Regions from separate parts of the Paraburkholderia sp. GAS334 genome, predicted to be linked through region 1. Evidence: predicted binding sites of a transcription regulator. Region 1 holds the regulator's gene; the other holds the start of a gene.
The links. Region 1 encodes FliA, which starts transcription of late flagellar genes. Its sites were predicted from a motif close to CTAAAGTTTNNNNNNNNNNNGCCGNTA; they were not measured.
Positions count from the first base shown of each region.

Region 2: a site for FliA is predicted at 5,268-5,294, ahead of bcsB (cellulose biosynthesis cyclic di-GMP-binding regulatory protein BcsB). Genes of this name have one in related genera too.

Region 1 is NZ_JBNDMO010000013.1:126,821-142,884, forward strand. Features, by position in the region: gene P3T21_RS23270 (DUF2442 domain-containing protein) at 85-486, opposite strand; gene P3T21_RS23275 (DUF4160 domain-containing protein) at 473-721, opposite strand; gene P3T21_RS23280 (RNA polymerase sigma factor FliA) at 815-1,549, opposite strand; gene P3T21_RS23285 (MinD/ParA family protein) at 1,580-2,449, opposite strand; gene flhF (flagellar biosynthesis protein FlhF) at 2,442-4,520, opposite strand; gene flhA (flagellar biosynthesis protein FlhA) at 4,665-6,767, opposite strand; gene flhB (flagellar biosynthesis protein FlhB) at 6,764-7,972, opposite strand; gene P3T21_RS23305 (class I SAM-dependent methyltransferase) at 8,182-10,203, opposite strand; gene P3T21_RS23310 (class I SAM-dependent methyltransferase) at 10,200-11,456, opposite strand; gene P3T21_RS23315 (PIG-L deacetylase family protein) at 11,469-12,158, opposite strand; gene P3T21_RS23320 (class I SAM-dependent methyltransferase) at 12,166-12,747, opposite strand; gene P3T21_RS23325 (WbqC family protein) at 12,825-13,526, opposite strand; gene P3T21_RS23330 (acyltransferase) at 13,526-14,008, opposite strand; gene P3T21_RS23335 (N-acetylneuraminate synthase family protein) at 13,995-15,083, opposite strand; gene pseG (UDP-2,4-diacetamido-2,4,6-trideoxy-beta-L-altropyranose hydrolase) at 15,085-16,064, opposite strand, start outside.
Region 2 is NZ_JBNDMO010000008.1:199,823-215,886, reverse strand. Features, by position in the region: gene P3T21_RS17115 (malate synthase G) at 1-836, opposite strand, end outside; gene P3T21_RS17110 (heme-binding protein) at 875-1,279, opposite strand; gene P3T21_RS17105 (DUF3311 domain-containing protein) at 1,772-1,969, shown strand; gene mctP (monocarboxylate uptake permease MctP) at 1,966-3,459, shown strand; gene P3T21_RS17095 (SgcJ/EcaC family oxidoreductase) at 3,567-3,953, opposite strand; gene P3T21_RS17090 (DUF1328 family protein) at 4,234-4,395, opposite strand; gene P3T21_RS17085 (diacylglycerol kinase) at 4,631-5,044, opposite strand; gene bcsB (cellulose biosynthesis cyclic di-GMP-binding regulatory protein BcsB) at 5,437-7,827, shown strand; gene bcsZ (cellulose synthase complex periplasmic endoglucanase BcsZ) at 7,831-9,054, shown strand; gene P3T21_RS17070 (cellulose synthase subunit BcsC-related outer membrane protein) at 9,054-12,944, shown strand; gene bcsE (cellulose biosynthesis protein BcsE) at 13,002-14,960, shown strand; gene P3T21_RS17060 (hypothetical protein) at 14,960-15,166, shown strand; gene bcsQ (cellulose biosynthesis protein BcsQ) at 15,163-15,933, shown strand; gene bcsA (UDP-forming cellulose synthase catalytic subunit) at 15,930-16,064, shown strand, end outside.

The DNA.
Region 1 (16,064 bases):
GCGAATGCGGCATGTGCGGCAGCGAGGGGCTACCGCGGAATGAGGGTTGCGTGGCGGGCGGCTGCACGCCGGCCACGCAAGACGTTATGCAGCAGCCTTACGCGGGCGCCCGCCTTTCCTGCCGTTCTCCCGGGCCGCCGCGGCTTTTGCCTCTGACGTGCTCGAACCGGCACGCCGGGCCGCATCCCGCATCCAGTTCTGCGAGCCGTACACACCTTCGAACAAGGCGCGCGCATAGACATCCACATCGAGTCGCGGCCAGTGCAGCCCCGTGCCGAGCGGCGTAATTTCAATCTTCGACAGATCCGCTGCGCACGCGCCGTCCAGCCCCTGGATCAGGCGAACCGGCACAGCCAGCGTGACGCCGTTGGCAAATTCAATTTCGAGCTTTTCGCTCGAACGGCGATAGCGCGCCGAGACGACACGTGGACCGCGCGCCTCGCCGGCGGCTTTCGCTTCCTTGAATGCTTCTTTAGTGATTTCCATGTATCTCTCTCCAGGCCGCGCATAGCGCGCGAATTTCCGGGTCCAGCACACGGGCGAGCTTGCGCACCTGCTGGATCGTCAGCCCTTCGACTTCGCGCAGCGACAGCGGCCCGGCTGGACAGTTGAGCACGAAAACCGCTTCGCCATCCGCGCCGATCACGTGAACGTGAGCCGGCCGGTGGTCCGATGGATAGATAACAACACGACAACCCTGCGCGCGGAGAACTGTTGGCATGGGTTGATTATAAACCCAACCGATGGGTTTTCTACCAGAAGACGCTTCCGGGACGTTGCGTCACGACAAGGGAGGCGTCATCTGTTCAGCCTGTCAACCCGCCTCCGCCGCCGCCCACGCCATCTCACGCAGACGCGTCCGCAGCCGCGCAACCGCCTGGCTATGCAGCTGGCACACGCGCGATTCGCTGACTTCCATCACCGCGCCGATCTCGCGCAGGTTCAGTCCGCGTTCGTAGTACAGCGACATCAGCAGTTTTTCGCGTTCGGGCAACCGGTCGATCGCTTCCACCAGCGCCGAGCGCAGGCTGTCGTCGAGCAGCGCCGACAGCGGGTCCGAATGGTCGACGCAGTAACGGTCGAGGAACGGCTCGTCATCGGCGGAACGGTCGAAGTCTTCGTAGTAGATCAGCTGGCTGCCGTGCAGGTCCTGCAGCATCGACTGATATTCGTCGAGCGGCATGTTCAGGTGATCGGCGATCTCAGTTTCGCTCGCCGACCGGCCCAGATTCTGTTCGACCTTGTGCACCGCCGTTTCCACTTCGCGCGACGTGCGGCGCAGGCTGCGCGGGAGCCAGTCGTTGCTGCGCAGCTCATCGAGCATCGCGCCGCGAATCCGTTGGCTCGCGTAGGTTTCGAACTGCGCGCCCTGATCTTCCTTGTACCGGCTCGCCGCATCCAGCAGGCCGATCATGCCGGCCTGAATCAGGTCGTCGAGATCGACGCTCGCCGGCATCTTGGCGACGAGCTGCAGGCCAAGGCGCCGCACCAGCGGTGCGTACTTTGCCAGGACATCGGCCTGGGAGATCTTTCCCTGAGCGTTGTACATCGTGCTCCCCTTGTCTCCGCGCTCCGCCTCTCAGGCGTGCTGCGCAGACGGTTGGTCGGCCTGTTTCGCCGCTGTTACTGTCGCGGAGGCCACACCGGGCGTCCGTGACGACATCGCTGGCCGCATCGGCCAGTACTGCAGTTCGGCAGCGACATGCCGGTAGTCGCGCGCAGCCGGTGTCGACGGAAACGCATCGACGACACACCGCGACAACGCCATGGCCCGTGCCATCCGCACATCGGCCGTGATGCAACCGGCTTCTTCCAGCGCAACCGTCAGATACCGCCCCGCCACGCCCGCCAGATTCTCGAACGCGATGCGCGCGTCCGCCGCGCTCTGAACGTGATTCACGAGCACGCGAAACTGCGGGATCGCGTGCGCGAAATGCAAACGCTTCATGCACGCGTACGCGTCGGTGATCGCCTGCGCGTCGATGCGCGTGACGATCACCACGTCGTTCGCCTGCATCGCAAGCGCCGAAAGTGCGCCATCGCGATCGAGTTCCGCGTCGATCAGCACGACGTCGGCCGGTCCTGTGAGCAGTACGGCAAGCTGTTCCGGCGTGCAGCCTTCACGATTGCCACGCGATGCGACCAGCACGCCAAACCCAAGCGCGTGCCGGCCGACGGCTTCTGTCAGCGCCATCTCGCCGCGCACGACCGCCGTAAAGTTGCCCGCGCCGCGCACACCGCCGAGCATCCCGTTCACCGAGTTCTTGCCAAAGCGCTCGTCGATCACCAGCACATCCCTGCCCAGTTCGGACAGCGCGGCCGCGAGGTTCACGACCGTGGTCGTGCATCCCACACCGGGCGAACCGCCCGTTACCGCCACCACGCGCGAACCGGACCGGCTGAGCAGACGTCGCAAGCCTTCCGCCTGATCGAGCACAAACTTATCCAAAGCGAACCTCGTGCAGATCGGCCGTCGAACGCGCCGACAGCGCCGACAGCAGCGCCGGAATATCGTCGTCGTGCGGCACGAACGGCGAGCCGTCGCGCGGAATGCAGAACGCACTCTTGATCAGGAATTTCTTCGTGGCGACGTAGAGGTTCTCCGGCACCTTCTGGCCGGTCGACACGTAGTGCACCGGCAGCTTGTAGCGGATCACCGTGTCCAGCACGCTGCCGAGGTTGGTCGCCTCGTCGAGCTTGGTCAGGATGCAGCCGGCGAGCGCCTGGTTATCCGGCGATCTCTGATACGCCTGGACGACTTCATTGAGCGTGTCGCCGTGGCTTGTCGCGTTCAGCAGCAGCAAACGCTGCACCGGCTGGCCCGTTCCGCACAGCATGGCGATCTGGTCCGACACCGAACGGTCGCGCTGGCTCATGCCGATCGTGTCGATCAGGACGATGTGCTTGTTGCGCAGTTCGGTGAGCGCGAGTTGCAGGTCCGCGCCGTCTTTCACGGCATGCACGGAGACGCCGAGGATCTTGCCGAAAATGCGCAGCTGTTCGTGGCCGCCAATCCGGTAGCTGTCGGTCGTCAGCAGCGCGACCTTGCTCGCGCCGAAGCGCATCACGCAGCGCGCGGCGAGCTTTGCGGTCGTGGTCGTCTTGCCGACGCCCGTCGGGCCCATCAGCGCGAACACGCCGCCGCGCTCCATCAGCGCGTCTTCGTTTTCCATCACCGGCAGGTTCGAGCCGAGCACCGAGTGAACCCACTCCATGCCGGCTTCCATGCTGTCGACCCGCGGCAGGTTCTCGACCATCATCTTCACCAGTTGCGCGGAGAAACCCGCGGCGAACAGGTGCTTGGTCAGTGCTGCGTGCGTCGGGCTGCGGCGCTGATGGTCGGCCCACAGAAGGCCGGTGAACTGCTCTTCCATCATGCCGCGCATCGACGCGAGTTCGTTCATGACCGTCTCGTTGACGATCTGCTCCATGCGCGCCTTGATGCCCTCGGTGACGGCAGCAGCGGCGCTGGCGGGCAAGCCGGCAAGCGGGTTCGCCGCGCCCTTGACGTCGGCCTGCACGGCCGGGGCCACGCGCTGCGCGGCGCGGCGAGCGGCGAGTTCGGCCGCTTCGCGCGCCCATTCGGGCGTCGCCGGATCGTCGATCGTCGCCGGGATTTCGACCGGCGTGCCCAGACCGCGCGCCATGGCGGCGGCCGGTGTCATCACCGGCTTCGCCGTGTGCACGACATCCTGCGCCGCGATACGGCGGGCATGATCGATCAGCCAGGGATTCGTTTCGACCATCGAGCGTTGACGCGCCGGCGTCTCGGCGATAGCCGGCGGCGGTGTCATGGCGGGCAGCGGGGTGGGCGCATCGGAGCGCACTTCGATCCGGTTGTCCGGACGGCCTTGCAAACGCCCCTCCGCACGCCCATCCAGACGGCTTTCGCTCCGCGCTTCGGAACGGATCTCGACGCGCGCGTCATCGGATGTACGCGGGCTGGATGCTGCGGCGCCCGTGTTGCCTGTCGACGTGCTGGTTTCGTGCAATTCCGCTTCGGTGCTGCCCGTTGCCGCGCGCTCCGTGCCAGAGCCGGCTTCCGGGCTCGCGCCGAACACAGACGAGAAAACATCAGGCATGCCGCTGGCGTACGGATTGACCGACATCGACGGCATCGATGCCGCCGAACGCGCGGCCGGCGCACCGCCGAAGCCCGTGCTCATCGTTACGTTGCTGTTCGCGCCGAAGCCGCTGCCCAAGCCTGCGTTCGTGCCTGCCGGGCTACCTGCGCCGAAGCCCGTGCTCGCGCCAGTATTTCCATTGCCACTATTCAGTCCACTGCCGATATTGCCGTTACCACTGTTACCACCACCGAACGTCGGCCCGAAACCGGCGCCATCGGCACCCTGCTGCGCAGGCGAAATTGCGGCCAGATCGCTATCGGCGAGCGCGACGATTTCGACGGTGCCGTCTTCAATGGTGCGATTCGACAACACGACTGCATCGGAGCCCAGTGCTTCACGAACGAGACGCAGCGCGTCACGACTCGTTGCGCCGACAAATTTACGAATGTTCAAGCTTGACTCCCCGATGAGCTTTACGGACCGGCAACATACCGCTTCCCATTGAGAGCGATTATTGCGAAATAAGTCCAGCGGCCATCGGTGGATAAAGACCGGGAAAGGCAGGCAATTCGCGCATTAGGTGCGCGGCATGGGGAATCAACCCTGCGCGCCGATCACATTCGCGACACGCACATGCCGCGTATCGGGCACTTCCGCGTAAGACAGCACCTTCAACTGGGGCAGACTGCGGCGCAGGAAGCGCGCGAGCATCGCACGCAGCGAATGCTGCACGAGCAGCACCGGCGCGAGGCCCAGATGCTGCTGACGCGTCATCGCCTTCTGTACTTCCGTCAGGAGCGTATGCGCGAGACCTGGCTCGAGGCCCGGATTCGCGCCGGTCGCAAGCGCCTGTGACAGCACACGTTCGAGGTTGGCGTCGAGGCCCATCACCTGCATGTCGCCGGAGCCGGGGAACCACTGCTGCGTGATCGCGCGACCCAGCGCGAGACGCACTGCCGCGGTGAGATCGTGCGCATCCGTGATCTTTGGCGCGTGTTCGGCAAGCGATTCGAGAATCGTGCGCAGGTCGCGGATCGGCACGCCTTCTTCCAGCAGGTTCTGCAGCACCTTTTGCAGCGTCGTGAGCGGCAGGATTTTGGGCACCAGATCGTCGACGAGCGATGGCGTGTCCTTCTGCATCCGCTCGATCAGCGACTGCACTTCCTGACGGCCGAGCAGTTCCGACGCGTGCGTGACGACCAGGTGATTCAGATGCGTCGCGACGACCGTGCTCGAATCGACCACCGTGTAGCCATACACCTGCGCCTGTTCGCGCAGGTTCGTATCGATCCAGATGGCCGGCAGCCCGAAAGCGGGATCCTGCGTCGGCGTGCCCGGCAACGCGGCCGTCACCTGGCCCGGATTGATCGCGAGCCACTGGCCCGGATATGCCTCGCCAACACCCACTTCGACGCCCTTCAGCGCAATCCGGTAGCCGTTCGGCCTCAATTCGAGGTTGTCCCGGATGTGAATCACCGGCGGCAAAAAGCCAATTTCCTGAGCGAACTTCTTGCGGATGCTCTTGATCCGCTTGAGCAGTTCGCCGTCGGAATTCTTGTCGACGAGCGGAATCAGCCGGTAGCCGACTTCGAGGCCGAGCGTGTCGATCATCGTCACGTCGTCCCAGCTGGCTTCGGTGGCCTCGGACGGCGTGAGCGCGGCCGGCGCGACGTTCACGAGCGCGGCGGCCGTCTTGCTCTGCGACGCGCGCTTTTTCATCGTGCGGCCAAGCTGGATCAGGCCGCCGCCGAGCAGCAGAAACGCGAAGTGCGGCATGCCCGGGATCAAACCCATCAGCACGAGAATCGCGCCGGTGATCACCAGCACGCGCGGGTTCGTGAAGAGCTGGCCCGTCAGCTGCGTGCCGATGTCTTCGTTGGTCGCGACGCGCGACACGATCACACCGGCCGCCGTCGAGATCACGAGCGACGGGATCTGCGCGACGAGGCCGTCGCCGATCGTCAGCAGCGTGTAGACCTTGCCCGCCGATGCGAAGTCCATGCCGTGCTGCGCGACGCCCACAATCAGGCCGCCGAAGATGTTGATCACCATGATCAGCAGGCCGGCAATCGCATCGCCGCGCACGAACTTGCTCGCACCGTCCATCGAGCCGTAGAACTCGGCCTCCTGCGAGATTTCCGAGCGCCGCTTGCGGGCCTGTTCTTCGTTGATGAGGCCGGCGTTCAGGTCGGCGTCGATCGCCATCTGCTTGCCGGGCATCGCGTCGAGCGTGAAACGCGCGGACACTTCCGCGATCCGCCCCGCGCCCTTCGTGATCACCATGAAGTTGATGACCATCAGGATAATGAAGACGACGATACCGACCGCGAAGTTGCCGCCCACAAGGAAGTGACCGAACGACTCGATCACCTGACCGGCCGCGTCCGGGCCGGTGTGGCCTTCGAGCAGCACGACCCGCGTGGACGCCACGTTCAGCGAAAGACGCAGCAACGTCGAAAACAGCAGCACGCTCGGGAAGGCCGCGAAGTCGAGCGGCTTCATCGTGTACATGCTGACGAGCAGTACCATCACCGAAAGCGCGATGTTGAAGGTGAACAGCAGATCCAGCAGGAACGGCGGCAACGGCAGGATCATCATGCCGAGAATCATGACGATCAGCACCGGACCCGCGAGCGCGCGCAGGTTGGTGCCGCTCAATGCGTCCGGCCGTCGCGAAAGGAACCCTACGCGTGCGTTCATGCTGAGGCTCCCTTGCCTTCGTTTTCATCGCCGAGCGCGTCGGCGGCTTCCTGATCGGCTTCGCCGTCCGCGACGCCGCCCTTGTCGAGGTCGGCGGGCACATCGAACCCGGTCGGTGCGACCGGCGCCTCGCCGCCTTCGTCCTTGAAACGTTTGAGCTGGTAGACCCACGCCAGCACTTCTGCGACCGCGCCGTACAGCGGGCCCGGAATTTCGCGATTCAGTTCGACGTTGTGGTACAGCGCCCGCGCGAGCGGCGGCGCTTCGAGCAGCGGCACGTTGTTCTCGGTGGCCAGCTCGCGGATGCGCGCGGCCACGAGGTTCACGCCCTTCGCAACGACCTTCGGCGCGCGCATCTCGCCATCCGTGTACTGCAGCGCGACGGCGAAGTGGGTCGGGTTGGTCACGACGACGTCCGCCTTCGGCACTTCCGACATCATCCGGCGACGCGCAATCGCGCGCTGCTGCTGGCGGATGCGGCCCTTCACGTGCGGATCGCCTTCGTTTTCGCGGTGTTCGCGTTTCACTTCGTCCTTCGTCATGCGCAACTTCTTGTGGTACGTCCAGAGCTGATACGGCACGTCGAGGGCGGCGACGAGCGCCATGCCGGCCACGGTCATCCCGCAGCAGACGGCGATCAGATGAACGGCGTTGGCGAACGCTTCGTGCATCGGCTGCATCCCGAGCGCGAGGATTTCGTCGCGATGACTCATGATCGCCGTTGCGCCGATGACGCCGACCACCAGCGTCTTCGCGAACGACAGGCCAAGCTGGATCGGGCCGTTGATCGAAAACATGCGGCCCAGACCGGTGATCGGGTTGAGCCGGCTGAACTTCGGCTCCCAGGATTTCGTCGAGATCAGCCAGCCACCGAGCGCGAGCGGCGAGAGCAATGCGGCGGCGCCCGTCAGCGCGAGGATCGGGAACAGCACCGACAGGCCTTCGCGACCTGCGACGCCCGCACTGATCAGCATGCGGCGTGTTTCGAAAACGGTCGCGTGGTCGAAAGTGAAGGCCGCCCGCAGCATGTTCTGCATACGCTCGCCGATCGAGCCGGACATCGCCCACGTGCCGAAAAAACCCGCCGACAGCAGCGCAAAGGTGGAAAGCTCCCGGGAACGCGCAACCTGCCCCTCTTCCCGCGCCTTTTCGATGCGCCGGGGAGTGGCTGATTCGGTTTTTTCGAGGTCGCTATCCTCTGCCAACGCGCTCTCCAGATGATCGGGGCACCATGCCCTTTTTCAGTGAGAGCGATTATTCCTGCAGAAGTCGAGCGACGATCGACGGATAAGGCCGGGGAAAGGGCGGTATTTCGCGGGATGGGTACGCGGCGGCAGGGCTTTCGCCCGTGCCGCACCGGAATCATGACGGCGGCCGCGCCCGCGAGGACGCCGCCGCCCAGCCTGTCGATGCATTACCGGCGGGCGTTGTCCCACGCCGGATCTTTTTCCAGCACGACATAGAACTGCAACGTGCACAATTCGAGCAGCTCGTCGCGCGTGACGTTCTTCAGCGTCAGACGATCGGTTTCGATCGACGTCGGCGTCGACGCTGCGTGGGTGTTCCAGAACCCTTCCAGGCGCCGGTCAATGGCGTTGCGGAACGTGACGACCCGGTATCCAGTCTCGGTGCAGAATCTCAGCACTTCGTTCTGCGTGAAGAAGCGGATATGCGTGATGTCCAGCAGGCCCGCACCGGAGTACGTCCAGTTGCCCTTACTCAGATCGTCGATGAGCATCAGGTTGCGCACGTTCGGGATGCTTAGCACGAGCTGCCCGGTAGGCGACATGTAGGGCCGCAGCGTGACCATCACGTCCCACGGGTTGTACATGTGCTCCAGCACATCCGCGAGCAGCACGGCGTCCAGCGTGCCCTTCGCAATCCCTTCCGCTTCGAGGTCGAAGTCCTCGAACTTGCCTACAAGGACCCGATCGATCTTGCCTTTGGCGAAGTTCGCCGCGGCACGGTTCACCTCGACGCCCCAGACCCGGCTTTGGGGAAACCGCTGCTTGATCAGCGCGGCCGTCGACCCACCCGCGCAGCCGATATCGAGCGCAACAGACGGGTTGTTCGTGTACAGCGCGACCAGGTCCTCGCGACCTCCCATGTGGTAGGCCGCGGCCACGTCGCCGTGCTCGACATCGAGAAATTCCTGCCACACGTAGCGCTGCGTGCTGGCGATCTTGCGAGCACAGCGGCTGATCAGTTCGGCTGTTCGTGCTGCAGCGCTGACAGCTGTCACTTCGTGATACCAGGACTTGCGCCGCGCGGCCAAGCTGGCCGTGACCGCACGGAACGTCGCATCGCCCATCAGTTGCTGAACGAGCGGCGCCACTTGCGCGGCCTCGACGCACAGCACACCGTCGCGGGCGCCGAAGCTGCCGCCGGCCACCGCGCCGAAGTCGGTCTCGACGTTGATCGCCGGTACGTCCGACAGCAGGGCTTCGATCGCGAAATTCGATTCGTACGACACGACGACGTCAGCGGCTGCGGCCCAGTAACGCGCTTCATCGACCGAATAGCGAACGTGGTCGGCCACGCCGTAACTCGTGGCGATCTGCATGAACTGCTCGCCTGCCCGATCTCCCGACGCACCGTTGCCGCGCTCCTTGAAGACAAGCACGACGTCCGTCGTCGCCGACTTGCGCAGCGCGGCGAGCGCACTGCAGGCCTCGTGCATCTGGGTCGCGGCATCGCGGTTGTCGAGCGCGCTCAGCCGCGCGTTCCACGTTGAGCCCCAGACGACCCAGTGCGCAGCGAGCGGCAGGCTGTAGGCCGCGGCGAGTTGCGCGCGCAGTTCGCCGCGGTTGGCCACCAGCACCGGTAGCATTTCCCAGTGCGAATTGCCGACGACGTGAATGTGATCTGCGGGAATGCCGATATCCTCGAAGTACTGCGCACTGCGCGGGCCGGCGACCGCCATGTGGTCCGAGAGGCACGGCTCGCCGATGTAATCGCGGCCCATGCCCGTGCCGTGCGCCACCTGCAGCACTGGAATCTCGTGCGCCCGCGACCACAACGCCAGCGTCTTGCCGTCGCGCATGACATCTTCGTTGAGCACGGTGATTTCGATGTCGTAGTCGTGCGAGAGGACGGTCAGCACATTAAGCCAGCCCTCGATCACCGGCAGTTCGACGGCGACCACTTCTTCAACGTCCCGCAGCACATCGCGCGACACGGGGTCTTCCGCAAGACCGACACTCGCGGGGCCTTCGGCGAACCGCTTTACGAGCGCGACCGCCATACCGGTGCGGGCCGATGCGCTGTCCGTAGGCAGTAGATGCAGTGTCGAACCGCGTTTCTCAACGATGTCGCGCAGCGCAGCGCTCGCCAGATAGTCCGGCACGATCACCGCGCGTGGGCGGTCCTGCAGATAATGCTCGAGAACCGACAGGTTCTTTTCCCAGAGGGAATAAATGAGGGCGGTCTTTTTCATTCGCTACGTCCACCTGTTGCCTGCACGAACCGGGACACGACCTTTCGTTGCAGTTGATATTCAAGTCCGGCGCCAAGACCGGTGCAATCTCTCTCGCACAGTCTGGCGAGCGCCGGGTTCTGATGCCACGACTGCACGAAGCCCTGCAGTTGTCGATCGAGCTGTTCCGCGTCGACCCAGCGCTGGAGCGTGGGGCCGTTGCGCGGCGCGAGATCGGCCCAGCTGATCGCATCGGTGCGGCCAAGGAACGTCGTCAGCAGGAAGTACGCGACCTTGCGATTGCGCAGACGGTCAAGGTGCGCGTCGAACCGCTCGCGCCACACGTCGACAGGCAGGTTGAGTCGCGACGCGAGGTCGTCGAGCCTTACCGGCGAGCTGGCGAGATAGCGGGTCAACATCAGGTCGTTCGCCTGCCAGCGCTGGTTGGCCGCGTCGTCACGCTCGTTTTCCAGCACGACCATGTAGCGGCCGGTCGTGAAGTTGTTCAGACACGCAAACCATTCCTGCTCGAGAAACAGCGTCATATCCAGCAGCGCGTCGTCGGATCCGATCCACGACAGCTGGCGATGCCACCAGTTGGTCGACTGCAATGGCTTGGGAAAATGCCAATGACGATATTCCCCACTAAACACGCTGCCGTACGGCACCAGTGCAACGACTCGCATGCCGAGGCGATTCGCCGACGCCACCACTTCGTCGCTCGACCAGTGCATGTTGAACGCCGAGGCGTCCTGCTTCATCAGCGATTCCACCGTCACGTTCTGACCACGCGAAAAGCTCAGATGGTCCAACGAGTAGATGTCGAAAATCAGCCGGCCGCCGGGTTTCACCACACGCTGCCACTCTTTCAGCACGTTTTCCACGTGCGGAAAATGCGTCATCACGTTCAGCGAAATAAGGCTGTCGAAGCGGCCGCTTTCGAACGGTAGCGCCGTCACGTCACCCGGCACCAGTTCGACCGGCTGACCGCCCGCGAGCCGGCGACACTCGTCGAGCATCGCCTGCGAGCTGTCGGTGCCGGCGAGCCGAAACCCTTTCGAGAGAAGCGGCAGGGAAGCGCGCCCGGTGCCGATGCCGACATCCAGCACGTCCACACCTTTCACATAGTGCTCGCACAGCGCCACTTCAACCTTGTTCTTCAGCCGGTTGGTGCCCGTATTCTCCATCATGCGGTCCGAATACCACGCCACCATGCCCGGGTCTTTCCACGCGTCCGTCTTCCACGCGATCAGATCCTGCTCAGAGTTGCTCATCACTGTCCTTATTCAGAATTCAATCGAAACGCGCTGCCGGGCCAGCACAAACGCTTCGGCTGCCGCGAATCCGGCCGAAGCGCCGCGCCATCCGGCCAGGTGCCGCACAGCTTCCAGCGAGCGTGCGTGCGGGAACGGCCTCATCTCTCCGGCATACGCATTCAGCGCAGCCAGCTTTGCATCCAGGGTTCGTCCGATGCCGACGAACACGTTCGGTACGAACGGCACTGCCGCACCCGCGGGCATCCATTCCGTCGCCGACGACACCTCGAAACACAGCACCTGGTCGACACAATGGCCCGGCAGCGGACGACAAGCCGTCATCACGGCCTCATGCGTGCGCCGGTGATCGATGTTCAGATCGCCAGCGAAATGCGTGTAGACCGTCGACGGCCGATAACGCTCGACCAGCTCTTCCACCACTTTCACCAGGTCCAGCAATGCGACGCAGTCGAGCCGGTTATCCGGAAAATCGAACAGCGTCAGCGTCTTTGCGCCGACGATCGACTGCGCCTCCGAGGCCGCGTCGTGCAGGCGTGCGAACGCCGCGTCGTCGGCCGGACCGCGGCTCGTCAGCCCCTGCGCGAGAATCGCAATGTGCACGTCGTCGCCGCGCGCGGCATGGGCGGCCATCGTGCCGCCGCAGCCGAGGATTTCATCGTCGGGATGAGCAGCCACCACGAGGATCGACTGTTTTTTCATCGCTCTCTCACCGCTTTTTCAACACGCAATGCCATGACGCGATCACGCCCGGTTGCGGCAGCAGCACGCGCACGACCTTTTCTTCCAGCGCGACCCAATCCCAGCCTTCAAACAATTCACGCAGATGCGTCTCGTCGCTGAAATGCACGCGCCCGACGCCCGCGAAAGGCCCCGATTCGATGTGATCGCGCGTCCACCGGTCACCCGCCGGCACACCTGACTGAAACCCTGTGTGTGACGTGGAAAACCAGTCGATGCCGATATACAGGCCACCCGGCTTCAGCTTCGACGCGAGCCGGCCGATGCCACGACGGATCGACGCTTCATCGTTATGCGTCATGGCCGCGCGGTCGACGATCAGGTCGAACGCCCCGTCGAAAGGAATGTTCGCGATGAAGTCGCCGGTCGTGATCTGCGACGCCATTTGCGGGAACCGCTCACGCACTGTGTGTGCCGCAGTCTCGCTGCCTTCCACCGCGAAGTACTGTGCGCCTGTCGACAGCAGAAACGGAATGTTCGCGCCCACGCCGCATCCCACTTCGAGAATGCGGCTCGCGCTGTTCAGATGCTTTGCGTGACGGCGAGTCATGCTGACGAGATCGGACCAGGGCCAGCGGCTGTCATGACCGCCTTCACTGAACGCACGTTCCCAAGCAGAGGAAAAGCTCACAGCGGGTGTACTCCGTGAAAAAAATCCAGCAATGGAACCGGACTATTCATCCACACATCGACGATGCCGAGTGCCGGCACAAATTCGCCATGCAGCTGCGAATACGGCTCGCACCTGTAGTCCTGGTAAATCACTTCGATGTCGTGTGAAGCAAAGGCGGATTCATTCAGATAGTCGCGTCCGAGCTTGCCCGAAAGATAGCGATTCGCGCCAAAATGCCGGCACAGATCGAGAACCAGATCCGATTTCTTCGATAACACGGGCAGTTCGCTCGAGCGAACCAGCTGCGTGGCGCCGAGTCCGAGCTCCTGAATCCAGAATTGCAGCTGCCACCAGCAGAAGTCCGCAAGCGATGCATGTGCGCCGCCATAGAGCGCTTCCAGCCGCGCGAACTTTTCCGCGAATCCAGGCGCCTTCGCATAGCTGAGCGCGATCGCCTTCAGATGCTTCTTGCGCCACGCCAGGCTGTCGTCGATTTCCAGCGTCTGCAGCGTGCCTTCAAGATGACCTTTCTGACGCACCGGCACCGTCAGCCAGAACGGACCGTTCGGCCCCTTGATGCGATTGCGATTGGTAAAGCTGTTCTTCTCGAACTGCACCGTGTCCAGGTAGACGAAGATATCCGCGCGCGCGATCTTCGCGAAGTAGCCCAGCCACGGCAGATACGCCGGCTGATGCGCGGACAGGCTGCACGTCATCACGCCTCCGCTCCGCCGGTGGCTTCGACCTGCGCGCGGTAATACCCCGCACGTACTTGCATCGGGTTGCCGGTGACAAGGGAGAACGACGGGATGTCGCCGGCATCGACAACCGTGCCGGCCGCCACGACGCAGTAGTCGCCCAGCCGCGCGCCGCCCTTGATGACACTGTGCGAGCCGATAAACACGTGATTGCCGATATGGATGTCGCGGCGGTCGATTTCGTCTGACAGCCCAAGACAGCGGCGATGTGAATCCGCGCAGTTGATCGCAACGAACGACGCGATATCGCAGTCGTGACCGATGACGACATTCGCGCCCTTCGCGTTGACTTCCGACATCGCACCGATGAACGTGCCCTCGCCGATCCGCGGCTCGCCATTGATCCACACGAGCGGGTGAAACCGGTTCGGCTTGAATGTCGTCAGCTCAGTGAACTGCTGCTGCAGTGCTTCGACGCGTATGGAATCAGGTGCGCTCATCGACCGTCTCCCTGATCTCGCGCTGCATGTCGCCGAGTTCGAGCCGGCGGCCGGCTGCCAGCGGCCGATGTGCAGTCATGCCCACCACCTGCGCCAGCATGTCGGGCGCAAGGCCGCCGCCGGGCCGGCGCGCGCCGATGTTGTCCGCCGTCAGCGTTTCGCCCGCGGCGACATCGCGCAACACGACGAGACTGCGGCGTGCGAGCACGCGCATGTCGAGTTCCGCGGGTGTCGGACGCACCAGCGGGCTGCCGAGCATCGCATGCGCGGTGCGAATGCCGTTGATCCATTGTTCAAGCCCCGCGGGTTCTTCGGAGAACCAGTGGTCGGGACCGGGCAGGTCCTGCGCCAGCGTGAAGTGCTTTTCGAAGACGCACGCGCCGAGCGCGGTCGCGAGCGATGCTGCAAGCGGCCCCTGTGTGTGGTCGGAAAAGCCGACCTGCAGACCGCCGAAAGCCTGGCGCAATGTGGCGAGCTTGCGGATGTTGACGTCGGCGGGCGGCGTCGGATATTGCGACGTGCACAGCAGCAGCACGACGGGATAGCCGTCGTACCAGCCGGCCGCTTCGAGCGCCTGATGCACTTCGCCGATGTCGCTCATTCCACACGACAGGATCAGCGGCAAACCGGTCTGCGCGTAACGGCGGATCAGCGGCAGATTGGTGAAATCGTCGGAGCCGATCTTGACGGCCGGTACACCGATCTCGAGCAACAGATCGAGATCGGCAGGATTCTGTGGCGTCGACAGGAACGTGATGCCAGCCTTGTCGCAATGCGCTTTCAGCTTGAACCAGTTTTCGCGGCTGAACTCGTAGCGTTGGAACATCGACAGCATCGATTCCGTCACCGCTACGCCCTGCGACTGATACGTGAACGTTTGCTTCGGATCACCGCAAAAATCGACAGCCTTGAAGGTCTGGAACTTGACCGCGTCCGCACCGGCGGCCTTCGCGGCCTCAATCATCCGGAACGCACGTTCGAGCTCACCGTTGTGGTTGATGCCCACTTCAGCAATGGTGAACGGCTCACATCCCACGCCGATCAGGCGACCGCACAGCTCAATGTCTCGTTGCATGTTATGCGCACCTGTCCATCGTTTCATTGACAGCGTCGACGACGCGCGCTGCGCCTCTTCCATCGACGCATCCCCATGCCGCCCGCGACATCGAACGCAGTGCGTCCGCATCGAGCGCGCGCAATCCTTCTGCGTAGGTGTCTGCAGTTACGTCTCGCGCCTTCCCGAGCGAGCGCGCGCAACCGCGCTCCGTCAGTGCAGCAATCACCTCGCGCTGGTTGTCGGCAAGCTCGACCACGAGCGCGGGCACGCCCAGCAGGCAGCGCTCCCAGCTTGCGCTGCCCGCGCTGCCGACACTCAGATCGGCAACCGACAACAGATCCGCCATGTACGGAGTTTGCTGATGGAACCCCCAGCCGAGGCTTTGGCACGCCACTTCGATTCCGGACGGATCCGGGTGTGCCGCACCGATTACGACGTCGACCTCCCAGCCAGTGTTTTCCAAGGTCGCGAGTCCCTGCAATGCCTTCGCCGTTTCATTGCCTTCGTCGCTGCCGCTGAAAAACATCACGACGCGCCGCAACTGGCCGTCGCGCGGCGCACACCGCGTGCGGGCCGCGCGAAATTCCGGCTGCACGAGCGCGAAGCGCGGTCCGAGCAGCAACTGGCACGCCTCCGGCACCCAGCGCTCATAGCGCTGCGCCGAAGGCGAACAATCGTTCTGGTCGAGCAACCAGTCGCATGCATGTGGACGGTCGGCCAGATCGTCGATTGCCAGCAGCCGGCCGACTGTTTGTCGCAATGCGACTTCCCAGCGGGCGTCGAGTCCGTAGTGATCGACGACAACCAGATCCGCCTGCCAGCGTCTTGCAAACTCCCGTGTTTCCTCTGCGTCGGCTTCAGCGTCGTCGTCATCGCCCGCCAGTACGTGAAGCGCGTAGCCGGTTTGTTCCGGTAGCGTCAACAGCGCGCCCGGAAGATCGCGACACACAAACGCGATCGCGGCGCCCCGGGCGGCGAACTGGCGCGCCAGCGCAAGCG
Region 2 (16,064 bases), on a different contig from region 1:
ACGGCGGCAACCGAATCTTCGCAATCGATGATCGTGCTCACCGCAGCTTCCATCAGCACGTCTTTGACATGCGCCGCGTCGGTCTTGCCGATCGGATGCGTGGCGTCGATCTGGATTTCGAAGTGCAGGCCGTTGTGCTTCAGCAGCACGGCCGAAGGCGCATTCGCCTCGCCCTGAAAGCCGATGAATTGCGCCGGTGTCTTGAGCGCGGTCGCGCCGTTCTTCAGCGTGACGACGAGTTCATTCCCTTCGACGCTGTAACGCGTTGCATCCTCATGCGAGCCGCTTGCGAGCGGTGCGGCCTCATCCAGAAACGCGCGTGCAAAGGCAATCACACGTGCGCCGCGCGCGGGATTGAACGTCTTCTGCTTTTCGGCGCCATCGGTTTCCGGAATCGCATCCGTGCCATAGAGCGCGTCATACAGGCTGCCCCAGCGCGCGTTCGCGGCGTTGAGCGCATAGCGCTGGTTCGACAGCGGCACAACGAGTTGCGGACCGGCCTGCGTGGAAATCTCGCTGTCGACGTTGCTCGTGGTCGCCTTGAATGCTGCGGGCGCGGGCACGATGTAGCCGATGCCTTCGAGGAACGTGCGATACGCGGCCAGATCGCGGACCGGGCCCGGATTCGCGCGATGCCAGTTATCGAGTTCGGTCTGCAGGCGGTCGCGTTCGGCGAGCAGCGCGCGGTTTTTCGGTGCAAGGTCGTGCACGAGTGCATCGAAACCTGCCCAGAACTGGGTGTTATCGACGCCGGTGCCGGGAAGCGCCTCGCTGTCGATAAAATTCTTGAGTGTGGCTGCAATGCGCAGCCCGCCTTGGTCGGTCATCTGGGTCATGAACTGCTCCGTCTGTCTGTATTGGGCCTCTCGCCCGTTCAAGCGTTGATACTGTGTGCGCCGGCACGCGCCACCTGGGCATCCTGGTCCGCCTTCACGCCCGACACGCCGACGGCGCCGATCACCTGACCGTCGACCACCACCGGCACGCCGCCTTCGAGCGTACCGGAAAGCGGTGCGCTGAGGAAAGCGGTGCGTCCGCCGTTGATCATGTCCTCGTACTGCTTCGATTCACGACGACCGAGCGCGGCGGTGCGGGCCTTGTCGGTGGCGATGTACGCGCCGATCGGCGCGCAGCCGTCGAGGCGCAGCAGCGCGAGCGGATGGCCGCCATCGTCGACGACCGCGATCGCGACCGCCCACTGGTTCTTCTCGGCCTCTACGCGCGCCGCATCGAGGATCTGTGTCGCTTCAACGACGCCCAGCATGGGTTTGCTCAGCATGATCGATATTTTCCTTGAGAGAGGGAAGCGTTGATGTAGAGGGCCGATCCAGTGACATACGTGTGCGTCCATGCGCATCGGGTGCACCTTCCGGGGGCGCGGGCTGGCGCGGAGGTGGAAGGGCGAAAAGCGGCGGACGCATCAGCCATGAGTGTGCAGCGTCATGCGGGCGTCGTCCAGAAACCAGAAATGCGGCTTGCGGCGCGTGCATCGGCGCACCCGCGGGCGCGCGGGTCGCGGCGCGCGAGGCGAAGGCTGACGGCCACGGGTTTGCATCGTGCGTGCGACCCGTTGTGCGACCGGGCCATGCCGGCCTCCGAGCAAACCCGACGAGATTCGCCGATAATTCCCCGGCGTCGGGACCGGAAGACATCCCGCCGCGCAGGAACCTTCATATCCATTTCCTCGCGACACGGCGTCACAAGCGGCGTGCAGCGGCGGTTTCGTTCCGTCGCGCCTGGAAGTTCCTTTCAGTTTTACAACATAACGACCATGACCTCATCCGACCAAACAAGTCGATCCTGGACCAAGGTTCTCCTTGTGATCCCCTACATTGCGCTGCTCTGGCTGCCGTTCTATAACGATGTCCGACCATCGCTCCTCGGTTTTCCATTCTTTTACTGGTATCAGCTGCTGTGGGTGCCGGTGACGTCGCTCCTGCTGTACGTCGTCTACAGGAGCTTCAAATGAATGATGTGAAACCAATCGATGGCGTGGCGATGGGCGTGTTCATCGCGTTCTTCGCGCTGGTCACGGTGCTGGGCTTCGTCGCGGCGCGCTGGAAGCGGGGCGACCTGACACAGTTGCACGAGTGGGGTCTGGGGGGGCGGCAGTTCGGCACGGTGATTTCGTGGTTCCTCGTGGGGGGTGACTTCTACACCGCGTACACCGTGATCGCGGTGCCCGCGCTCGTGTATTCGGTCGGCGCGTATGGCTTTTTCGCGCTGCCTTACACGATCATCGTGTATCCGTTCGTGTTCGCCGTGATGCCGAAGCTCTGGCAGATCGCGAAAGCGAAAAATCACATCACCGCGGCCGACTACGTGCACGGCGAATACGGCGGCAAGCTGCTGCCGGCGGCCGTTGCGCTGACCGGTATCGTGGCCACGATGCCGTATATCGCGCTGCAGCTCGTCGGCATGCAGGTGGTGATCAAGGGACTTGGCGTGGACGGTGAACTGCCGCTGATCGTCGCGTTCGTGATCCTCGCGGTGTACACGTATTCGAGCGGCTTGCGGGCGCCGGCGATGATCGCGTTCGTCAAGGACATCATGATCTACATCGTCGTGATCGCGGCGGTGTGGCTGATTCCGGCCAAGCTCGGCGGCTACGGCGCGGTGTTCGATTCGGCCGACAAGTTCTTTCAGGCGAAGGGCGGCGCGACCGGCATTATCCTGAAGCCGTCGCAATTCACCGCGTATGCGTCGCTTGCGCTCGGTTCGGCACTGGCCGCGTTCATGTATCCGCACACGATGACGGCGGTGCTGTCCTCGTCGTCGGCGAAGACGGTGCGCAAGAACGCGATTTTCCTGCCGGCGTACACGCTGCTGCTGGGTCTGATCGCGCTGCTCGGTTATATGGCGATTGCAGCGGGCATTCACGTGAAGTCGGCGTCGGATGTCGTGCCGGCGCTGTTCGGCACGATCTTCCCGTCGTGGTTCGTGGGCTTTGCCGCGGCGGCGATTGCGATCAGCGCGCTGGTGCCGGCGGCGATCATGTCGATCGGCGCGGCGAACCTGTTCACGCGTAACCTGTGGCGTCCGGTGGTGAACCCGAACATCACGCCGGAGAAGGAAGCCTCGACGGCGAAGGTTGTTTCGCTCGTCGTGAAGTTCGGCGCGCTGCTCTTTATCGTGTTCCTGCCGACGCAGTACGCAATCGATCTTCAACTGCTTGGCGGCGTGTGGATTCTGCAGATCTTCCCGGCAATCGTGTTCACGCTTTATACGCGACGCATGTCGACGGCAGGGCTGCTCGCCGGCTGGGCGGTGGGTCTCGTGACTGGCACCAGCCTTGCAATCGCGCAGGGGCTGAAGCCGGTGTATCCGCTGCATATCGGCGGCGCGACGTGGCCGCTGTATATCGGCCTGATCGCGCTGGTGGCGAATATCATCATCACGTTTGTTGTGTCGGCGATTTCGCCGAAGCGCGCGCAGGCGGGTGCGGTTGCACGCGGGTAGGGTGGTGAGCGGTTAGTGCTGGATGTTCAGGGGCGGCCTTTGATGGCCACCCCCGTTTTGCGGAAAAGCCGGCTATGTGCCGGCTTTTCTGTTTTCCGCGCGCAGCTTCAGTTCTTCACGGTCAGAAGATTCGCATCTCGCGCAAGCAGCCATCGACCGTCGGCTTCCTTGCGCAGGATCGTCAGCGTGTAGCCGGCGCGATGAACAGGCGCCGCGTTGCCGGGCGGTCTGATCGTCATGTCCAGATGGTTGCGCACGAAGGCCCAGTTGCCCTGGACCTGAAGCTCCTCGATGTTCGCCGTGCCTTCGATCCCAACGTTCTTCATCCCTTCGGACATCGCCGCGAAGGCTTCTTTACCGAAGGGCTCCTGCCCCGGTGCCATGAAAACCACGTCGTCGGTCATCAGGCTCAGCACGGTCGCCGTGTCGCCGTTTTTGCTGGCGGACATCCACGCGTCAATCAGTGTGCGGATAGCGCGTTCGTCGTCGCTCATGTCAGGGTTCCTCAAGTGGAAGAGGCGTTACAGCGGGTCTGGCCCGGTGTCGTATTGGCAATCCACCGCGGGCGCGGCAATTCTTGCAAGCCAGCGGGCAATTCTTGCAACAGCGAAGAGGCCTTCTGGTCAGCGACCGGGAGGCAAACCGGCGATGATCAAACCGCTCCATAAAAACAGATGCAAACAGGGCGGATCGCTCGTCACTGCAGGCGCAGTGACGCGATCCGCCGTCATGAGTGGTTCGCTGCGGGGCGACCCAGGGGACCTCGAGGCGTCTTTATCGCCTGATGACGCTCATCAACAGGGTCACAAGGAAGATCACGATGAAGATGAAGAACAGGACCTTTGCGATTTCAGCCGCGCCAGCGGCGATCCCGCCGAAACCGAAGACGGCGGCGATGATGGCGATGATGAAGAAAATGGCAGCATAACGAAGCATGAGGGCCTCCCACCGTTGAATTGCCGGATTGATTAAAGTCGTTGGACGGCGTCGTCTCGCAGGCCGATGAGGCCGGCGCCGCATGGGAAACAGCAACACCTGTGCCCAGTCTCCGAATGCGCCTCGACAGGCACCTACCGGCAACTACAGGCAGCGGCTGTCATCGACAGATTCGCCGCGTGCATCCAGCAGTGGGGCGCGCGTACGTCACCGCGCCCGATCCGGTGCCTGATATTCACGCACGGATCCATCGCAGCACGAGCGGGCCGCACAGCACGCCCCACGTCACGGCGCAGATCAGCAGGGCAATCATGACGGCGGCGCTCCCGCAATCCTTTGCGCGCCCCGAGAGTTCGTGCCGGTCGAGCGAGATACGGTCGATGGCGGCCTCGATACCCGAATTCAGCAGTTCCACGAGCAGCACCAGCAGCACCGAGACGATCAGCAGCACGCGCCCGACGGGACTGACCGGCACGAAGAGCGCAGCGGGCAGCAGGATCGCCGCCAGCGCGACTTCCTGCCGGAAGGCGCTTTCGACGCGCAACGTCGCGACGATGCCGTTCCAGGAATGGCGCAAGGCGAACAGGGCGCGCAAAGGACCGGTGCGCCTGGGTGGCACGGCGGGAGGGGACTCGGTGGAATGGCTCATGGGCGTTCGATCGTCGAGATGGGCACAGCATGCCCGAATGGTTACAAAAAGTCACAGAAACGTGCTATCGTTCGTCCGCGATTACGCGGGACGACCGGCGCGATCAAACAAAAAAACGCAAAAAAGAGAGCAGTCCGCCCCGCGGCTGAGCAACACAAGACGTCGCGCGCCAGTTTTCCTCAAAGCCTTGTATCGAAGCCTTGTCGCTACAGGCATCCCATCGCTCAAAGATTTCCGTAGACGGCCGTAAACCCGTACAGGGGTTGCGTGCGCGACCGCGTCGTCATCTGTTTTCTCCAGTGTTACCGCAGTGAAATGCGGCGGGCCGGATTCGCGAAGATGCCACTGGCAGCGACGGAATGGACGGCCAGTGTTCACGAGCTGATCCGCAAATGAAACCTGTCGTATCGTTTTGTCTCTCGCTGGCGGCCACAGCCGGCGTCCTCTACGCAGCCGCGTTGCCGGTTGCTTCGCTTGCGGCACAAGGTGCTGAGCGATCCGCTGCCGGCGCTGCCTTGTCGGCAAAGCCAGCTTCGGCTCCGGTTGCCGCGGCACGCGCGACTCTCGCCCCAGCCGCTGCCGCCCTCGCTGGCAACGCGCCCGTGGCCGCGCCCGCTGCGGCTGCCAGCGACGCCTCCGCGACGGGCCTCGGCCGCCCGTCCACTGTCCATGTCCCGTTCTCCGCGCTCGGCGCGTATCTGCCGCTGAACCTGCGCGGTCTCGAAGATGCGCGCACGGTCAACGTCGGCGTGCGGCTCGACCGGATCGTGACGGGCGCGCGGCTGCGCCTTCGCTACACCTACTCACCGGCGCTGGTGTTTCCGGTCTCGCACATCAAGGTGTCGATCAACAACGAAGTCGTCGCGACCGTGCCGTTCGCCGCCGATCACGCCGGACAGATGGTCACGCAGGACGTGCCGCTCGATCCGCGTTTCTTCACCGACTACAACCAGTTCGACCTGCGCCTGATCGCGCATTACACGCTCGATCACTGTGAAGACCCGGGCAGTTCGGCACTGTGGGCCGACGTCAGCCCGACCAGCGAATTCATCCTCGACACCGCGCCGATCCGGTTGCCCAACGATCTCGCATTGCTGCCCGCGCCGTTCTTCGACCGGCGCGATGTGAGCCGGCTGCGCCTGCCGTTCGTCATGTCCGCAACGCCCGACAACGCTACGCTGAAAAGCGCCAGCGTGCTGGCATCGTGGTTCGGATCGCTTGCGGACTACCGGCAGGCGCGGTTCCCCGCGATGTCGACGCTACCGGCGGACGATCAGGCTGTGGTCGTCGGTACGATCGCGCAGATCGAGCAGCTGCATCTGCCGGCGAGCCTGGAGTTGCCGCCTGTGACCGGGCCGATGTTGATCGTCGCGGACAATCCGGCGTCGGCGGATCGCAAGCTGCTGATCGTGACCGGCCGCACCGGCGCCGAAGTCGACGACGCGGCCTACGCGCTCGTGCTCGGCAAGGCTGCGATGTCCGGCTCATCGGCGCAGGTCACGCACGTCGATATCGGCGTGCCGCGCAAGCCCTACGACGCGCCGCGCTGGATACCGGTGGACCGTCCGGTCGCTTTCAAGGAACTCGTCGACAATCCGAACCAGCTGCAGGTGAGCGGCGGTTCGCCTGACGCGATCCGCGTGAACCTGCGCGTGCCCGCCGATCTGTATTCGTGGAGCGGGGCAGGCGTGCCGCTCAACCTGCGTTACCGGTATACCGCGCCGACGGTCGCGAACAATTCGGCGCTCGCCGTCGAGATCAACGAACAACTGGTGAAGTCATACCGTCTGCAGCCTGCGGGCGCCGAAGACGCACATGGCCGCCTCCAGTTACCGCTCCTGTCCGGCACAGGCAGCCGTTCGAGCAACGCGCTCGATATTCCCGCGTTCCGCGTCGGCAGTTCGAACCAGTTGCAACTGCGCTTCAATCTCGATTCACAGAAGACCGGATTGTGCGCAGCCGTCGCGTCGAACCCCGCACAGGCCGCGGTCGATCCGGATTCGACGATCGACTTTTCGAATTTTGTCCATTACGCGCAGATGCCGAATCTCGCGTACTTCGCGAACAGCGGCTTTCCGTTTACGCGTTACGCCGACCTTGCCCAGACCGCGGTCGTGATCTCCGACCATCCGTCGCCCGAGGAACTCGAAGCGATGCTGACGATGATGGGCCACATGGGACAGTGGACCGGCTTCCCGGCGTTGCGCGTGCAGATCGCGCGTCCGTCCGAAGTGCCGCAGTTCGCAGACAGGGATTTGCTCATGATCGGCGGCGCGGCGACATCACCGGTACTCGACGGCTGGCGTCACGCGTTGCCGCTGACGATCGGCGCGGCCGACGGCATCACGCACGCTTCGTTTTCGGTCAAGGAGCGTTGGCGCAACGGCACCCAGTTGACCGACGGCAGTGCGCGGCTCGACGAAAGCGGGCCGCTCGCCGCGCTGCTCGGCTTCCAGATGCCTGGCAGCAAGGGGCGCAGCGTGGTTGCGCTGGCGTCGACGGATCGTCACCAGCTTGCTGACGTGCTGGACATACTGGAAAAGGCGGACCTCGTCTCGCAGGTGCAGGGCGATGTCGCGCTCGTGCGGCACGGCGAAGTCGAGAGCATGCGCGTGGGCGAATCGTATCTCGTCGGCTATGTGCCGTGGTATGCGCGCATCTGGAGCAAGGCAATCCAGCATCCAGTGCTGCTCGGGGTGCTCGGCACGCTCGCCGGCCTGTTGCTCGCGATCGGCGCGTTCACTGCATTGCAGGAGCTTGCCGCACGCCGTCGGGGGATCTGACGGATGGCGGGGGTGAACCGGACTGCGCGCAGGCGGGTGCTCGGCTGGACGTTGTGCAGTCTGCTGGCGGGTAGCGTGACGGCTGTTGCAGCGAACGCACGGGCCGCTTCGCCCGTGACGGGCAGCGGCGCGCAGGCGCCTGGGTGTCCGTCTGCGCCGGCTGCCGGGTGGCCGCGCTGGGAGCAGTTCAAACGCGACTTCGTCTCGAAGGACGGTCGCGTGATCGATGCCGGCTCCGCCGATTCACGCACCGTGTCCGAAGGGCAGTCGTACGGTCTTTTCTTCGCGCTCGTCGCAAACGACCGCGTGACGTTCGACGCGATTCTGCAATGGACCGAGGTCAATCTCGCGCGCGGCGATCTGACTTCGCATTTGCCGTCATGGCTGTGGGGGCGGGGCGAGAACGGGCAGTGGGGCGTGCTCGACACGAACGCGGCTTCCGACGCCGATCTATGGATCGCATACGCGCTGCTCGAAGCAGGCCGCGTGTGGAACGAACGCAGTTACACCGCGCGTGGCGCGCTGCTCGCGCGGCGTGTGCTCGACGAGGAAAGCGCGACGGTGCCGGGCCTCGGCCTCACGCTGCTGCCCGGCCCCAGCGGTTTTCATTCCGCGGACACGTGGCGCGTGAACCCGAGCTATTCGCCTGTGCAGGTCATTCGCGGTATCGCCGCGCACCTGCCTGACGATGCGCGCTGGCCGCGGCTGCTCGCTTCGACGGGACGCCTGCTGACCGACACCGCACCGCACGGGTTTGCGCCGGACTGGGCGCTGTACCAGACCGGCCGCGGCTTCGTGCCCGATGCCGATACGCACGCGGTCAGCGCATACAACGCGATCCGCGTGTATCTGTGGGCCGGCACGTTGAACGCGCAGGACCCGCTCGCGCAGACATTGCTGACGCGCTTCGCGCCGTTCGCCGGTTTTATCGCCACGCACGGTGCGCCGCCAGAAACCGTCGATGCGACGACAGGCGTGGTCGGCGCCAATATGGGCAACGCGGGCTTTTCGGCGGTCGCTGTGCCGTTCCTCGATGCAGGCGGACAGACGGCGCTCGCGGATGCGCAGGTCGCACGCGTTGCGCAACTCGACCGTGAGACGCCGCCCGGGTACTACACCGGCGTGCTGACGCTGTTCGGTCTCGGCTGGCGCGATGGGTACTACCGCTTCGCCGCCGATGGCACACTCAACCTGCGCTGGAGTTCGCCGTGTTCCGCCGCGCAGTGATGCAACCGCTCGGGCGTGGGCTGGCGTCGCTCGTCGTCGGCGTTGCGTCGCTGACCTCGCTGACTTCGCTGACCCTGCCGGGCAACGCGCACGCGGCGACGGCTGCCCACGCCACGCCGCCTGTCGCCGGCTCGCGCACGGCGCCAGCGATGCAGCAGAACGAAGCTGCGCGACGTCTCTACGAAACCGCGCGCACGTGGTCGACGAAACATCGCGACGATCTCGCATTGCAGGCGATCCAGAAAGCGCTCCTGATCGCGCCCGACGATCCCGCGTTGCTCGCGAGTCTCGTGCGTATCCAGTTGAGTCTCGGTCAGGCGCAGGCTGCGCTGGCGACGCTCACGCGCCTGCAATCGAAAGCGCCCGGTGCGATCGCGACGCAGCAGATCGAAGACGAATTTCGCGTGGCGACGAGCGGCCGCCAGGAAATGGCGACGATCCGGTTGCTCGCGCGCAGCGGCCAGTCCGCGGAAGCGTCGCGCCGGCTGGTCGCGCTGTTTCCGCATGGCGCGCCAGCGGGCTCGCTCGGCGCGGAGTATTACCAGATCATCGCCGGCACGCCGGAAGGGCGCGGTCTGGCGATCGGCGCGCTGCATCAGCGCATCGCCGCCGACCCTGGCGACGTCAATTCCGCGCTCGTGCTGGCCGGGCTGCTGAACGCGCGCGGCGAGACACGCGCCGAAGCGAACCGCCTCGCGTGGAATCTGGCGACGCGGCCCGATGCGGACCACGGCGCGTCGATGGATACGTGGCGTCATGTGCTGCAGTCTGCCGGCGCGGACCCGGCGTATCTCGACGCGCTGCGCGCGTATCTCGTGCTCGTGCCTGACGACACCGAATTCAAGGAACGCGTCGGCGTGATCGAAGCGCAGATCGAAGCACAACGCAAGCTCGAACGCGATCCCGACTACATCGCGCAGCAACGCGGCTTGCAGGCGCTGGCGCGTAATGATCTCGCCGCCGCCGCGCCGTTGCTCACGCGCGCCGCGCAGGCACGCCCCGACGACGCCGAGGCGGTCGGCGGCCTGGGCGTGCTGCGCATGCGTGAAGGACGCCGCGACGAAGCCCGTGCGTTGTTCCGGCGCGCGGCCGCGCTCGCGCCCGACAATCGCGGCAAATGGGACAGCCTCGCACGCACGGCGCAGTTCTGGGGCACGCTCGCAGAGGGCCGCGACGCGGCCGCCGCCGGCCGTCCGCAGGACGCCGGGCGCGCCGCGCGCGCGGCGCTCGCGATGGAGCCGGGCAACGCCGATGCGAAGCTGCTGCTCGCCGACGCGTTGCTCGCGCAGCAGAACTGGAGCGCAGCCGAACCGCTGCTGCGCGAACTGACGACGGCGCGCGAGCCGAGCCTGCCGGCCGTGCGCAGCACGCAGACGCTCCTCGAGAACACCGGTCGCGCGGATCAGGTCGGACCGTTCCTCGACGCATTGCAAAGCCGCTTCACCGCCGCAGACGACAAACAGGGCCTCGCGCAACTTCGCGCCGGCATTCTGGTGGCTCAGGCCGGGAAACTCGTCGCGGCCGGCAAAAATGGACCCGCCGCCCAACGCTACGAAGCCGCGTTGCGCCTCGCACCCGATGCGCCGTGGACGCGTTTTGCGCTGGCGCGTCTGTATCGCGATCTCGGTTTGCCGCAAACAGGCCGCGTGGTGATGGACGATGGTCTCGCTGTTTCCGCGTCGCCGGAAATGCGTTACGCGGCCGCGATCTATCGCAACTCGATCGACGACGTGACCGGCGCGCAAAACGTGCTCGGCGCGATCCCGGAGCGCGATCAGACCGGCAGCATGCGCGCACTGGCGCGTAACCTCGAAGCGCAACAGTCGCTTGCAGAGGCGCGCGATGCGTTTGCGCGCGGCGATGCGGCCAGCGCATCGCACTCGCTGGAAACGGCGCGCACCCTCGGCGCTGACGATCCGAACATCCTCGCGTCCATCGGGTCGTTATGGATCGACCACGGGCAGCCTGAGCGCGGGCTCGCCCTGCTGCAGGACTGGATGTCGGCGCATCCGCAGGAGACCGATGCCGACGTGCGTCTGCGCTATGGCGATCTGCTCGGGAGCGCGCATCGCGACGATGAACTCGGCGGCTGGCTCGCGTCGCTGCGTCGCGAGAAGGATCTGACAGCACGGCAGGGCGCGCGTCTGGAAGACCAGTCGCTGCGTCTTGTCTTGCGCGAAACCGACGCGGCGATCGACCAGCAGGACTATGCGCAGGCGCGCAGGCTGCTCGATCACGTGAGCGCGGCGGGCAGGCGAGACACGCGTTATGCACTCGAAGTCGCCGATCTCGAACGGGTGCAGGGACACTACGCTGCGGCGCGCGCGACGCTCGCGCCGCTCATCGCGAAGTCGCCCGATGACGCCGACGCGCAGCTCGCGCTCGCGCGCGTGCTGGAGCAGAGCGGCGACCGTCGCGCGGCGCTCGCGATCGTACGGCACGTGCTCGACACGGCATCGCCCGACGATGTCGATACGCGTCTGTCGGCCGCGCGCCGGCTCGCGGCATTGCGGCGTCTCGATGATGCCGCGCAGGTAACGTCGGCATTGCGCGTCGCGTATCCGGGACGGCCGGATGTGACCGTGCAGGCCGGACGCATCGCCGAAAATCGCGGCGAGTACGAAAGCGCTGCGTCGCTTTATCGTCTTTCGCTAACGCAGGAAAGCGCCGCGGGCGTCACGCCGGGCCGCGATGGAACACCCGCGCAATCCGCGCTCGACGATCTGCAGCAACGTCGCAATCCGGAAATCGAAAGCGCCTGGATTCCCGAATACAAATCGGGCGACGCGGGCGTGTCCGACTATCACGCGCAGCAGGTGCCGGTGTATGTGCAGATTCCCTATCGCTATGACGGCCACTTCTTCGTCCATCTCGATGCGGTTCACGTCGACGCGGGCACGCTCGATACCAGCCGATCCAATTCCTTCGTCGTGAAGACGTTCGGCACGTTCGCGGCATTCGCCGACCCGGGGCCGCAAGCGCACGGCGATCTGCATCAATCGGCGACGGGCGTGGCGCTGGGCACCGGCTTTACATCGGACGCGTGGCGTTTCGATATCGGCACGACGCCGCTGGGTTTTCCAGTGCATTACCTCGTCGGCGGCGTGCGATATCGCTTCGACGCGGGCCCGGCGAGTTTTTCGGCAAGCGCGTCGCGGCGGCCGGAAACGAGCAGTGAACTGTCGTATGCAGGTCTGCGCGATCCGTGGACGAATGCCGTCTGGGGCGGCGTGCGGCGCGACGGCATCGACCTTCATTCGGCAGTCGATATCGGTCAGGTCAGCGCGTTTGCGGACGTCGGCGCAGGTGAGCTGACTGGACGCAACGTCGCGAGCAATCAGGAATTCATCCTGCGCACGGGTTTTACCGTGCCGGTCTATGAACGGACGAACACACGCGTCAGCACGGGCCTCGTCGGCAACGCGTGGCACTACACGCAGAACCTGCGCTTTTACACGTTTGGGCAGGGCGGCTATTACAGCCCGCAACGGTATCTGTCGATCGGGGTGCCGGTCGAATGGGCAGGCCGACGCGACAACCTGACGTGGGATCTGACAGCGACGGTCGGCGTGTCGAACGCGTACGAGAAAGACTCGCCGTATTTCCCTGATGGCGTGCCGAACGTGTCGAATCCGGCGACGGCGGCGCAACTGGCGGGCGACGTGTTCGGCGGAAGTTCGACGCGCGGCGTCAGCTTTTCGTATGGAGTCTCGGGCATCGTGCAGTACCGCTTCAATTCGAAGCTCGTTGCGGGCGCGCGGATCAACATCGACCGCTCGCACGATTACGCGCCGAGTTCAGCGATGGTGTACGTGCGTTATGCGTTCGACGGCCGCAAGCCCGACAGCAGCCTGTCGCCGACGCCGGTGCGACTTTATTCGAGCTATTGAGCGGGCCGCCAGCCAGCGATTCCATCCAGCGATACAACCCTTTCAGGACAACGACGCGTGAGTACCGATTCGAACCGAACCAGCATCGCACCTGCCGCCTCCGGGTTGCGCCGGTGGCTGCGCGTCGCCGGATGGCGGGGAGCCGGCGGCCGCACGCGTCAGCCGGAGCGACTCGCGGTCGACGGTCTGCCCGACGAATGGGTGACGCTGGCGGCGGGCAAGCTGTACGCGATCTACATGACGGCGCGCACGCCCGCGAGCGACGCGCTGATCTGGACCAGCGCGCGCGAAGCGCGGACGAAGCACGTCACCGTCGTGCTGGCGCGGCCACGTGCCGAAGTGGCAAAGCGGCTGCGTGAACTCGGCTTTGCCGGCGACGGTCCCGCGCGCGGCTGGCCGCGTGGCCTGAACGTGCTGGCGATGCCCGCTGCCGATTTCTTCGGCGCGGATGGCGACGCGTCTCAACCAGTCGCGTTCGCGCGGCTCTTCGGTGGCCTGCGTGCGCTCAAGCGGTTTGGCTTTCATTCGAACGCGCTGTATTTCATCGAAGGCGCGGAGCGCTGGTTCAGCGTGGCCGATCCGGTCGCGCTGGCACGCGAAGGGCGCATGCTCGCCGACTGGTGCAAGGCGCGCAACATCACGCTGGTCCTGATGTTCGGCCCGACCTCGCGCGTCGATGATGATCCCGATAGCGACGATGAACGCTTCGCCGACGAAACGCTTGACGGCCAGGCGACGCCATCGGGACGCCTCGAATTTCATGGCGCATGCGCGGGCGTCGCGCGCCTGCAGCGCACGCACGGCGAACTGCTGTGGCACGTCGATTTCTGGCGCGCGGGGCGGGCGCTCGTTACGGGCGCCGTGCGCTCGCTGCGCTTCACCGACGGCGGTCGTCTGACGGTCGCGCCCGATTCGCCGGACGCGTTGGGTGCGGGGGTCGGCGCGCGTCTCGCACGCGACGAAGACCGCGTGGTGGCGAGCCGCGCCGTGGTGGGCAACGAAGCGTGGGTGCCGCGCGAATGGGACATCGTCGCCGACCAGCGCGCGGCACTCGCAGCATGCGAAGGGGCGCAGGCGGCCACCGTCCTGCTCGAATACACGGGCGGCGCGCAACTCGAAGCACTGTGCGCCGCGGTGCATACGTTGCGCCGCCGCTGTGGCCGGGCGCTAAAGATCGTGGTCGTCGAACGCGGCGAAGTGCTGCGGCATCAATACGAACTGCTGGTGCTGAACCTGGGTGCGAATCTAGTGATCGGGCGGCATCTGCCGTTTTCACGTATCCAGTCGCTGCTGCAATCGTTGCAGGGACAACTGCATACACGGCCAGTCGCCGACGATTACCGCACGGCCCTGGCCGCTGCGCTCAGCGACGATGTGCTCGGTTATCTGCCGGTCACTGCATTCAGCGAGCGAACGCGTGCCGTGCTCGAACGCAGTGCCGCGCTGCGTCTGCCGCATGCGCTCGTGAAGCTCACGCTGCTGCCGTCGCTTTCGCATGTCGACGCGCTGCGGCACTGCACGCCGCGCCGCGCGGGCGACGTGTTCACGATGGACGCCTCGCATATCTACGTGTTCCTGTTCGCGTGCCGGCTTGCGGATGCCGGCGCGGCGCTCGCACATGTCTTCGATGTGCCGGTCGCGCGCCTCTCGGACCGTGTCGTGTATCTGGCCGAAGAGGGGATCGCCGAAGAACTGAAGTCACTCGAAGCCGCGCAACGTCGCGCGCCGGTGGCGGACTACAGCGATCTGTTTCCGGCGACCGCTGCGGCCGCTGCCGTCGTTACGGCCGCGGTGCACGAATCGCCGAACGCATTGAACGGGGAGAACGCATCGAACGTGGGCGAAATGTTGCAAACGATCGCCGCCGCCGCGCAACTTGACGCGATCGAGCGCGCGCTCGCAGATGCACGAAGCGAGAGCACGCACACGGGCGCGATCGACGGCGCAGACGATACGCCGCGCGTGCGTCACGCCGAGCGCTGTGCGATGCCGCTGCGTACAACGGAGAACCACTAGTGGAATTTTTTCTGACGTGTTTTGTGACCGGTCTGATCCTCGCAGTTCCGGCATGGATCGTCTGGCAACGCAGTGGCGCACGGCGCGGTTTCGTCGCGGCGCGACACTTCGATCCGAACGATGCCGTGCCGTGCGAAATCGAACCGGTTGCGCTGCGGGCGCGGCTGCTACCGGACCCGGCACGGACTGACGAGGTGTCGTCATGAAGTCGATCGCGGTGGTGTCGACGGCGGGCGGTACCGGACGCACAACCCTGACGGCCGCGCTCGCCATGCTGCTTGCGCGGCGTCGGCGCCCGGTCGTCGCAATCGATTTCGATCCGCAGAATCTGCTCGGCGCGCATCTGGGCCTCGATACGCTGTCGCACACCGGCATCGCGAGCGCAATTGCCGATAGTACGTTTGCCTGGCATGCGGGTACATGGCGCAACAGTGAAGGTGTGCTGTTCGTGCCGCACGGCCAGCTGACGCTCACGCAGCTCGCGGCATGCGAAGCGCGGCTCGCGTCCGCGCCGCGATGGCTCGCGGACGCAATCGCGCAGATCGATCTGCCCGAGAACGGCGTCGTGCTGATCGATACGGCGCGTTATCCGTCGCAACAGGCGGACCACGCAGTGCGTTGCGCGGATCTCGTGCTGTGCGTGACGCCGCCCGAACCGGCCGCGTGCGCGACGCTGATCGCGCGGCTGGGCGACCTGCGCGCGGCGTGTGCGAACGTCAAGGTCATCGTCAACCGGATGAACCCCGCGCGCGACATGCAGCGCGACGCGCTGGCGATGCTGCGTGCAGCGCTCGGCGATTCGGTGTCGCTTGCGCAGCGGGTGCATCTGGACGCCGCATTACCCGAGTCGCTCGCGCGCGGCACGTGGTTTTTCGACGATGCGCCGCATTCGCAGGCATCGCACGATCTGCAGGGCCTTGCCAACTGGATGGACGCGTGGCTCGATCCGCGCAGAACCGGCGAGCGGACATGACACAACCTGCAAGCAGTCACGACCGTCACCCCTCGCCGCGCAACCCGCGTACTTTCCGCGCGCGCGCGATTGACTGGCTCGCGCGCGGCCTCGGTTTGCCTGCCCAACGCTCGGCGCTCGACTGGTGTGTG